2 regions of the Kitasatospora sp. NPDC001660 genome follow, and region 1 is predicted to be linked to the other one. Evidence: riboswitches for the same ligand, from Rfam matches in the RefSeq annotation. Region 1 holds a riboswitch; the other holds the start of a gene.
The links. Region 1 has a riboswitch for cyclic di-AMP ahead of ACWCXH_RS21955 (M23 family metallopeptidase). Riboswitches for the same ligand answer to the same signal wherever they lie in the genome.

Region 1 (4,330 bases):
CGTCCTCGACGAGTTCGGCGCCTTCCCGGCCGTCATCGAGGCCGAGCTGGACCGCTACCTGCCGTTCCTCGCCACCACCAAGGTGCTGATGGGCGCGGTGCGCGCGGGCGTCGGCCGGGAGACCGGCCACGAGGTCATCAAGGAGCACGCCGTCGCCTCCGCCCTCGCGATGCGTGCGGGCGCCCGGGAGAACGAGCTGCTGGACCGTCTGGCCGCCGACGAGCGGATCCCGCTGGACCGGGCCGCGCTGGACGCGTTGCTGGCCGACAGGCTGTCCTTCACCGGCGCGGCCGGGGCGCAGGTGGCCGAGGTCGTCCGCCAGGTCGAGGCCGTCGCCGCGGCCTACCCGGAGGCGGCCAAGTACGCGCCGGGCGACATTCTCTGACGCAGCATTCCCTGACGCAGTGTCAGGTTGCCGAGGGCTCTGCCACTCAAGGACCGGTGGCGGGGCCCTCGTGCGTGTGGACGTGGCCGGGGTCGAGGGGCGGGGTGGTACCGCAGCACCACTCGGTGTCCGGCTCGGCGACCGGATGGTCCTCGGGGGCCAGCACGTTGCCGCGGACGGTGGCGAAGGCGGTGAGCGCGCCCGCCGTCAGGAGCCCGGCGCAGATCAGCATCGCGGTGTGGAAGGCGCCGTCGACGGCGGACGGCACCCGGTAGGCGTCGCCGCTCAGGCCCGCCAGGGCCGGGAGGGCGGCGACCGCGAGCAGGCCGGCCGCGCGGGCGGCGGCGTTGTTGACGCCGCTCGCGATGCCCGCGTGCCGCACCTCGACGGCCGCGAGGACGGTCGCCGTCAGCGGGGCGACGAGCAGCGTCATGCCGCAGCCCATCACGGTGACGGCGGGCAGGACGTCCGCCCAGTAGGAGGATCCGGCGCCGGCGCGCAGCATCAGCAGCACCCCGGCGGCGCACAGCAGGGGGCCGACGGTGAGCGGGATCCGTGGGCCGATCCGCTTGCCGAGCCGTGCGGCGCGCGAGGACAGCGCCAGCATCAGCACGGTGATCGGGAGCAGGGCCAGACCGGAGACCAGCGGCGAGAAGCCGGCGACGATCTGCAGCTGCACGACCAGCAGGAAGAACACGCCGCTGAACGCCGCGTACACGCAGAGGGTCACCAGGTTCACGGCCGTGAAGAGCCGTGAGGAGAACAGGCCGAGCGGCAGCATCGGTTCGGGGGCGCGGCGCTCGACGGCGAGGAAGGCCGCGCCGAGGGCGAGCCCGAGCACGCCGGTGACCCAGACGGCGGGGGAGAGGCCCTCGCCGGCCGCCGTCAGCGCGTAGGTGAAGGTGCCGAGCGCGAGGGCGGCGAGCAGCGAGCCGAGCACGTCGAAGCGGCCGGAGGCGCTCTCGTCCCGGCTCTCGGGGACGTAGCGGGAGGCGACCGCGATGACGGCGGCGGCGAGCGGCAGGTTGAGCAGGAAGATCCACCGCCAGCCGGGGCCGTCCACCAGCCAGCCGCCGACGAACGGGCCGACGGCCGCCGACACGCCGCCGAGGCCGGACCACAGTCCGACCGCGGCCGAGCGGTCGTCCGGGTGGAAGACCGCCTGGAGCATGGCGAGCGAACCGGGCGTCAGCAGCGCGCCGCCGATGCCCTGGACGGCGCGCGCGGCGATCAGCACCTGGATGTTCGGCGCGGCGGCGCAGGCCGCGGAGGCGGCGGCGAACCAGACCACGCCGAGCAGGAACACCCGGCGCCGTCCGTAGCGGTCGCCGAGTGCGCCGCCGAGCAGGATGAGCCCGGCGAGCGTCAGCAGATAGGCGTTCAGCGTCCACTGCAGGGACGCGAGGGTGGCGCCGAGATCGGCCCCGATGCGGGGCAGGGCGACGTTCACCACGGTGCTGTCGAGCAACGCCATGCTGGAGCCGAGCACCGTCGCCAGGAGGACCCAGCGTCCCTGCGTGGTGCCCAGGCGCAGGGTGCCGGCCTTGGTTGTGGTCACGGCCCGATCCTCCGCCCGGTGGGGTGGACGTGACAAGGGTCACCGGCGGCGCGTTCGGGGATGGCGGCGGGTGATCGGGTGGTCGCGGAGGGGTGGTCGCATCGGCGCACAGTGGCGGAACGACTGCCAGGAGTGAATGGATTGTGCACGTACTGTATTGCGGATCATTCGGAGCGTCATCGCGGAGGGCGGGGTTGTCGTGGGTTCGAGAGATCGACATTGCTTCACCCGGACGGATGAGTTTTAGTTCAGCGACCGACCGGCCAGCCCGGACGGATCCACCGGGTGGAACGCCGAGTCCTGCCGCTGCCCGGTGGCTCGAACTGAGCTCTGTACGGCAGGAGCGGGGGACCCACAGGTAAGACGCCGGACCGGAATCCGCGCTTTGGGCGCGGCAGTCCAGGACCGGCTTGGGGTGAAGCCGCGCGTGCGGCCGGGCAACTCCAGCCCGAACCCGACAGCTCACCTCGCAGGCGTCGGAGAGGAATCTTCCATGCCTGCACTGGCTCGTCGTATCACCCTGCCCCGCGCCGCCCGCATCGGCATCGCCACCGCCGTGACCGGGGTCTCCTTCGTCCTCCCCCTCGTGACCACGATGAGCGCCCAGGCCCACACCGCCGCCCCCACTGTCGTGTCCGCCGCCGTGGTCCAGCCCGCCAAGGCGGTCGCCGCCGCTCCGGCCGCCGCGGTCACCTCCGGTTACGTCGCCCCGCTCGCCAAGCCGGTGCTGGGCGAGGCGTACGGCGTGGCCGGCACGATGTGGGCCTCCGGCCACCACACCGGCCAGGACTTCATCTGCTCCACCGGTACCCCGGTGCGCGCCGTCGCCGGCGGTGTCGTGGTGAAGGCCGGCAACGGCGGCGCCTACGGCAACGAGGTCGAGATCCGGCTCGCCGACGGCAAGTACGCGCAGTACGCGCACCTCTCCTCGATCGGCGTGTCGGTCGGTCGGGCCGTGACCGTCGGCCAGCAGCTCGGCCTCTCCGGTGCGACCGGCAACGTCACCGGCCCGCACCTGCACTTCGAGATCCGCACCGGGCCGGAGTACGGCTCGGACATCAACCCGGTCACCTACCTCCGGGCGCACGGCGTCGCGCTCTGACCCTTGACGGGGTGATGCCCCTGACGGGGCGACGGACCACCGCGGGTGCGGGGCGAAACGATCAACCGGGATGGTCATGTCGGGTGACCGCTCGACCGGTGATCGCCGCACCGGCGGACATGGGCGCGGGACACGCCCAGGCCGGCCCGGCTCGCGAGACCTTCCTCGCGAGCCGGGCCGGCCGCTGCCGTTCCGGGCTCTCCCGGCCCCCGGGTCAGCCCTGACCGGACCCGTGCCGCGGGGGCGTCTTCGGCGGAGGTGTCGGAGCGCCCGGCAGCCGGACCGTCGCGACGGTGCCGCCGGCGGCACCGTCGGGCGCGAGCGTCACCTCGCCGCCGGTGGCACGGACGGTGCGGGCGACGATCGCCAGTCCCAGGCCGGATCCGGGCAGTTGGCGGGCGGACGGGGAGCGCCAGAAGCGGTCGAAGACGTGCGGGAGGTCCTCGGCGGCGATGCCGGGGCCCCGGTCGCGGACGGCGAGCGCGCCGTTCGTCAGCGAGACGTCGATCCGTCCCCCCGGCGGGCTGAACTTCACCGCGTTGTCGAGCAGGTTGATCACGGCGCGCTCCAGTGCGTGCGGGTCGGCGCGGACGTACCAGGGGTCCAGGTCGACGGTGAAGGCGAGCCCGGGGCCGCGCAGTTCGGCCCGTTCGACGGCGCGGGCGGCGACGTCGTGCAGGGCGACGAGGGGCAGCGGCTTCGCGCCGCGGGCGTCGGCCGGGCGGGAGAGTTCGAGCAGGTCGCCGATGAGGGTGGAGAGTTCCGTCATCTGCGCCTTCATGTTGCCGAGGATCCGGGTGCGGGTCGCCTCGGGCAGCGGGCGGCCGGACTCCTCGCTGCGGATCAGCAGGTCGACGTTGGTGCGCACGGAGGCCAGTGGGGTGCGCAGTTCGTGGCCGGCGTCGGCGATGAGCCGGGCCTGGCTGTCCAGCGAGCCGACGAGGGCGGTGCTCATCGCGTTGAAGGCCTCGCCGAACCGGGCGATCTCGTCGTGGCCGGACACCTCGATCGTCATGCCCGGCTCCTGGGTGCGGGCGATGTGCTGGGCCGCGCGGGTGAGGCGGTCGACCGGGCGCAGGGCGGTGCGGGCGATCCACAAGGCGCCCGCGGCGGCGAGCGCGATGACGACGGCCGCGGCGCCGGCGGTGATCAGGGCGAGTTCGGTGAGCGCGTCCTGCACCGGTTCGAGCGGCTGGGCGATCGCCACGGCGGCGGTGGGTACGGCCTCGCCGAACCCCGCGGGGCCGATGCTGACCACGTAGACGCGCACCGGGGTGCCGTCGGC
Region 2 (4,330 bases), on a different contig from region 1:
GGTGGTGATGAGGCGGTCCTGGGTGGTGGTCAGGTCCTCGGCGAGTTGGAAGGCGCCGGCGATCGAGAGGGACGCGAAGCCGTGCGCGAGGGAGCGGACGGTGCGGGCGGCGTGGATGGCCTCGGAGCCGTCGAGGCCGTACTCGCGCAGCACCGCCACGATCACCCCCACCAGCCGCGCCGCCGCCGCGCTCAGGTCGCCGTCCGCCTGCGGCGCCTGCGGCAGGGCGTTGTAGCGGTGCGGGTGCGCCAGCGCGTACGCGTGGTACGCGCGGAGGACGGCGGCGACGGCGTCGTCCCCGCTGCGCCCGAGGGCGGCGTCCGCGAGCCGGGCGGCCAGTTCCTCCGTGACCCGTACGGCGATGAGCCGCCGGAGTTCGGTGAGGCCGCCGCTGACGTGCTTGTACAGCGACGGGGTGGCGACGCCGGCCCGGGCGGCGACGGCGGCGAGGGTGAGGCCGTCCGGTCCCTGGTCGTCGATGAGGGCGAGGGCGTGGTCGACGACCTGCTCGGGCGTCAGTCCGACTCGGGGCATGGGCTCGGTTTCTCCGTACGGTCGGGCGATCGGGGGTCAGGCGATCTCGGCGAGGAAGGGCAGCAGGGCGTCGGCGACGGCCCGCGGGTTGTCGGCCATCGGGTAGTGCCCCGACCCCTCGATCATCGCCTTCCGCGCGCCCAGCGCCGCGACCTGCCGGTCGGCGACGACCTCCGGCTTCGGGAAGTCGGGGTCCTTGGCGCCCATGACGACGAGCGCCGGGCACCGCACCGCGGCCGTCCAGCCGACCGGCGCCGAGTCGCCGCGGACGTGTCCGCGGGTGGCGGGCTTCCGGCCGGGGGTGCGCAGCGAGTCGACGAGCCCGTTCACGTACGCGTCGAAGTCGGCCGGCTTGGCGCCCGGGTAGGCGAGCTTGCGGTGGTAGAAGCCCCAGAACGCGGGCCAGTGGATGACCACCGTCCCCATGGCGTGGACGATGCCGCGCATGAGGGCGTTCTGCGGCAGGTTCTCGATGAAGGCGTCGATCAGGACGATCCCGGCGACCCGCTCGGGCGCGTCCCCGGCGACCTTGACGACCGTCGCCCCGGTGTAGGAGCTGCCGGCCAGGACGGCGCGCTCGATGCCGAGGTGGTCGAGCAGGGCGAGGACGTCGGGGGCGATCGCGCCCGGCTCGTAGTCGTCCCAGGCGATCGACGACTCGCCGAAGCCGCGCAGGTCCATGGTGATGACGCGGTGGCCGGCGGCGGTGAGCAGTGGGACGAGGTACCGGTACGCGTGCCGGGTGTCGAGCATTCCGGGGAGGAGGACGACCGGGGCGCCTTCGCCTTGCCGGGTGTCGTCGAAGGCGATCCGGCCGCCGGGAACGTCGAGGTACTGGGTGCTCGGGGTGATGGTGCCGTTCATGGTGGGCCTCCTCGGTCCGCTGCTGCGGTGGCATCGGCGGTACCGCCGATAGCCATAAAGCTAAGGCTAATAGCCATAGCCGTCAAGCTATCCGCGCGATGCCGGCGCGATGCCCCGCGGCGACGGGCCCTCAGACCCCCTCGACCTTGAACGGGTCGTGCTCGCTGAGCAGCTTCTCCAGCCGGGCCTGGTCCACTCGGGTGACGATCTCGGCCGACTCCTGCCGGTCCCGGACGACCTTGGCGAGCGTGAAGGCGGAGGTGACGGTGTAGAGCAGGCCGACCCCGAGGAAGGCCCGGGTCCAGGCCCCGACCGGCAGGTAGGCGATCCCGATGGCGAGGGCGGGCCCGACAGGGCGAAGGAGAGTACGGCCTGGACGTAGTACGCGGCCGTGGTGCGTGACTGCATCGGTGCGTTCATGGCGTCAGGATGGCGGCGGCCCGGCCGGTCGCACATGAGTAGAAGTACTCAGATGGGGCCGCCCGGGCCGCCGTTCGTCGGCGTCCAATCACGTTAAGTAGTGTCAGGGACGGGCAGTAGCCGCAAAACGTTCATAGGGCACAAGTCGCCCGCCCGGTCGTCGGCCGTCCCAGGCGGATGGCTTGGAATCAGAGCCTCCTGGGATTAACGTTTGATAACGCAGCGCGGTCGAAACGCCGTACCCAGACGGCACCGTGCGCCGTCGCCTAATCCCGCCGGCCGGCCTCCGGGCAGGCCAGGGAGCCGGGGAACCACGTTCCTTGGGGTGAATCGGCGGGGCCCCGGCCCGGCCGTAGGAGACCTTCCTGCTCCGAACCCGTCAGCTAACCCGGTAGGCGCGAAGGAAGGAAAGGAGCGCGCCTCCGTGGCGTCGACGCACACCCCGGCACAGCCCGCCGGCCCCGCTGCCGGTACCCAGCTCCTCGACCACCCCCGCCCGGCCGAGGACGAGTTCCCGGCCCCGGAGGCCGAGGCCAACCGCCACCGGATGCCGCGTCAGACCCGTGGAGCCTCCCCGCTGCTCGGCGTCACCGCCGTCGCCGCCACCCTGGGTGCCACCGGGTTCGCCTCCGCCACCCCGGCCGCCGCGCCCGCCATCGAGGCCCCGGACGAGACCCCGGTCGGCCTCTCCGCCGACCCCGGCCTCGCGCTCGCCGCACGCATCCAGCAGCAGGCCGACAGCCAGCGCACCGCCGCCGAGGAGGGCGCCCGCGTGCAGGCCGCCCAGGAGGCACAGGCGAAGGCCGCCGTCAAGGAGGCCGAGGCCAAGAAGGCCGCCGCCGAGGCCGAGAAGGCCAAGGCCGCCGCCCTCACCCTGCCGGTGCGCGACTACAGCCTCTCCGCCCACTACGGCCAGAGCGCCCGCTACTGGGCCCACCTGCACACCGGCCTGGACTTCGCCGCCGACACCGGCACCGCGGTCTACGCGGTCGGCCAGGGCACCGTCACCTCGGCCGGCTGGTCCGGCGCGTACGGCTACCGGATCGTCGAGACCCTGCCCGACGGCACCGAGATCTGGTACTGCCACCTCTCCTCGATCATCAAGGGCTCCGGCCAGGTCGCCTCCGGCCAGCAGATCGGCAAGGTCGGCGCCACCGGCAACGTCACCGGCCCGCACCTGCACCTGGAGGTCCGCCCCGGCGGCGGGGCCCCGGTCGACCCGGAGCCCTGGCTCCAGCAGCACGGCCTCAACCCCTGAGCTCCTGCACCGGGTTTCCGGCGAAACGAAGAGCGGACGAAGGCCCCGACCGCGCAAGGTCGGGGCCTTTTCGCAGCCTTTGGCGTCACTCCTCCTGCGGCAACTGCGCCAGGTACGCGTCGATCTCCGCCTGCCCCGGCTCCGGCGCGAGCTCCGGGAACTCCTCGACCAGCAGCCGCGGCAGTCCCGGCACCGTCCACTCGCCGTACAGCGCGAGCGCCGCCTGCGTCGCCGCGTCCTCGAACTCCCCGAATTCCCCGGCCAGTTCGGCCGGCATCGGCCGCCCCAGCGCGGTCAGCTCGGCCAGATTGCGGTAGCTGCGCCGCATCAGGCCCTGCTCCAGCAGCCGCCGCGCGCCGTCCGTGGCCATGCCGACCGAGAGGACCCGGCCCGGGCCCCAGCCCCGCTCGTCCGGCTCGTCCAGCCACCCGGCCTCCGCCAGCGCGGCGAACGCGGCCAGCCGCTCCTCCTCCGCCAGTTCCAGGAACCCGGCCAGCCAGTCCCGCACCGCCGCCTCGTCCGCGACGTCCACCCCGTGCGCACGCAGCAGCACCGCGTAGAGCCGGGGCCAGGTCACCAGGTCGGCCCGGCGCAGCAGCCCGGCCGCGACCTCGCCCTGCCACTCGGCCTCGGCGTGCAGCCGCTCCTGCCGCTTGGCGTTGAGCCGCTTCGCCGCCCGCTGGTGGTCGATCAGCAGCCGTACGGCCGCGCCGTACGCCAGCGGGTCCTCCTCGGGCGCGGGCTGGACGTACAGGTGGAGCCGCTCGTACAGCAGGTGCTCCACCGCGTCCGAGGTCAGTTCGGGCCAGCCGTCGCGCATCCTGCCCTCGCCCAGCTCCAGCAGCGCCAGCACCGCGCGCACCGGCGCCTCGGCCACCGGGGTGCGGCCCTCCGCCGCCGCCCAGGCGAGCAGGTCGGCGGCCATGGTGCGCGGGGCGAGCTGCAGGTCTTCGTCGTTCATAGCCCGAACGGTAACCGCTGCCCGGGGATAGGGTCGGCAGCCATGGTCCCCGTACGACTCACCGGCCCCCGGCTGGCCATCCGCGAGTACCACCACACCCCGGAAGACCTGGACGCGCTGTACGCGCTGTACGGCGACCCCGAGGTCACCCGGTACCTCCCGTTCGAACCGCACGACCGGGAGACCTGCGCCGACCAGCTCGCCCTCTACCTGGAGGAGGCGATGGAGGAGGAGCGCGACACCTACCGGCTCGCCGTCACCCGGCGCGCCGACGCCGACGACCCGGCGGACGC

Region 2: another riboswitch for cyclic di-AMP. It lies ahead of ACWCXH_RS30130 (M23 family metallopeptidase); the one in region 1 lies ahead of ACWCXH_RS21955 (M23 family metallopeptidase).

Annotation. Positions count from the first base shown of each region.
Region 1 is NZ_JBSFGU010000020.1:35,240-39,569, forward strand. Features, by position in the region: gene purB (adenylosuccinate lyase) at 1-385, shown strand, start outside; gene ACWCXH_RS21950 (MFS transporter) at 432-1,943, opposite strand; cyclic di-AMP (ydaO/yuaA leader) riboswitch at 2,298-2,434, shown strand; gene ACWCXH_RS21955 (M23 family metallopeptidase) at 2,437-3,045, shown strand; gene ACWCXH_RS21960 (sensor histidine kinase) at 3,260-4,330, opposite strand, start outside.
Region 2 is NZ_JBSFGU010000038.1:20,016-24,345, reverse strand. Features, by position in the region: gene ACWCXH_RS30145 (TetR/AcrR family transcriptional regulator) at 1-534, opposite strand, end outside; gene ACWCXH_RS30140 (alpha/beta fold hydrolase) at 571-1,398, opposite strand; partial or broken gene ACWCXH_RS30135 (YiaA/YiaB family inner membrane protein) at 1,529-1,818, opposite strand; cyclic di-AMP (ydaO/yuaA leader) riboswitch at 2,072-2,230, shown strand; gene ACWCXH_RS30130 (M23 family metallopeptidase) at 2,243-3,076, shown strand; gene ACWCXH_RS30125 (hypothetical protein) at 3,162-4,037, opposite strand; gene ACWCXH_RS30120 (GNAT family N-acetyltransferase) at 4,080-4,330, shown strand, end outside.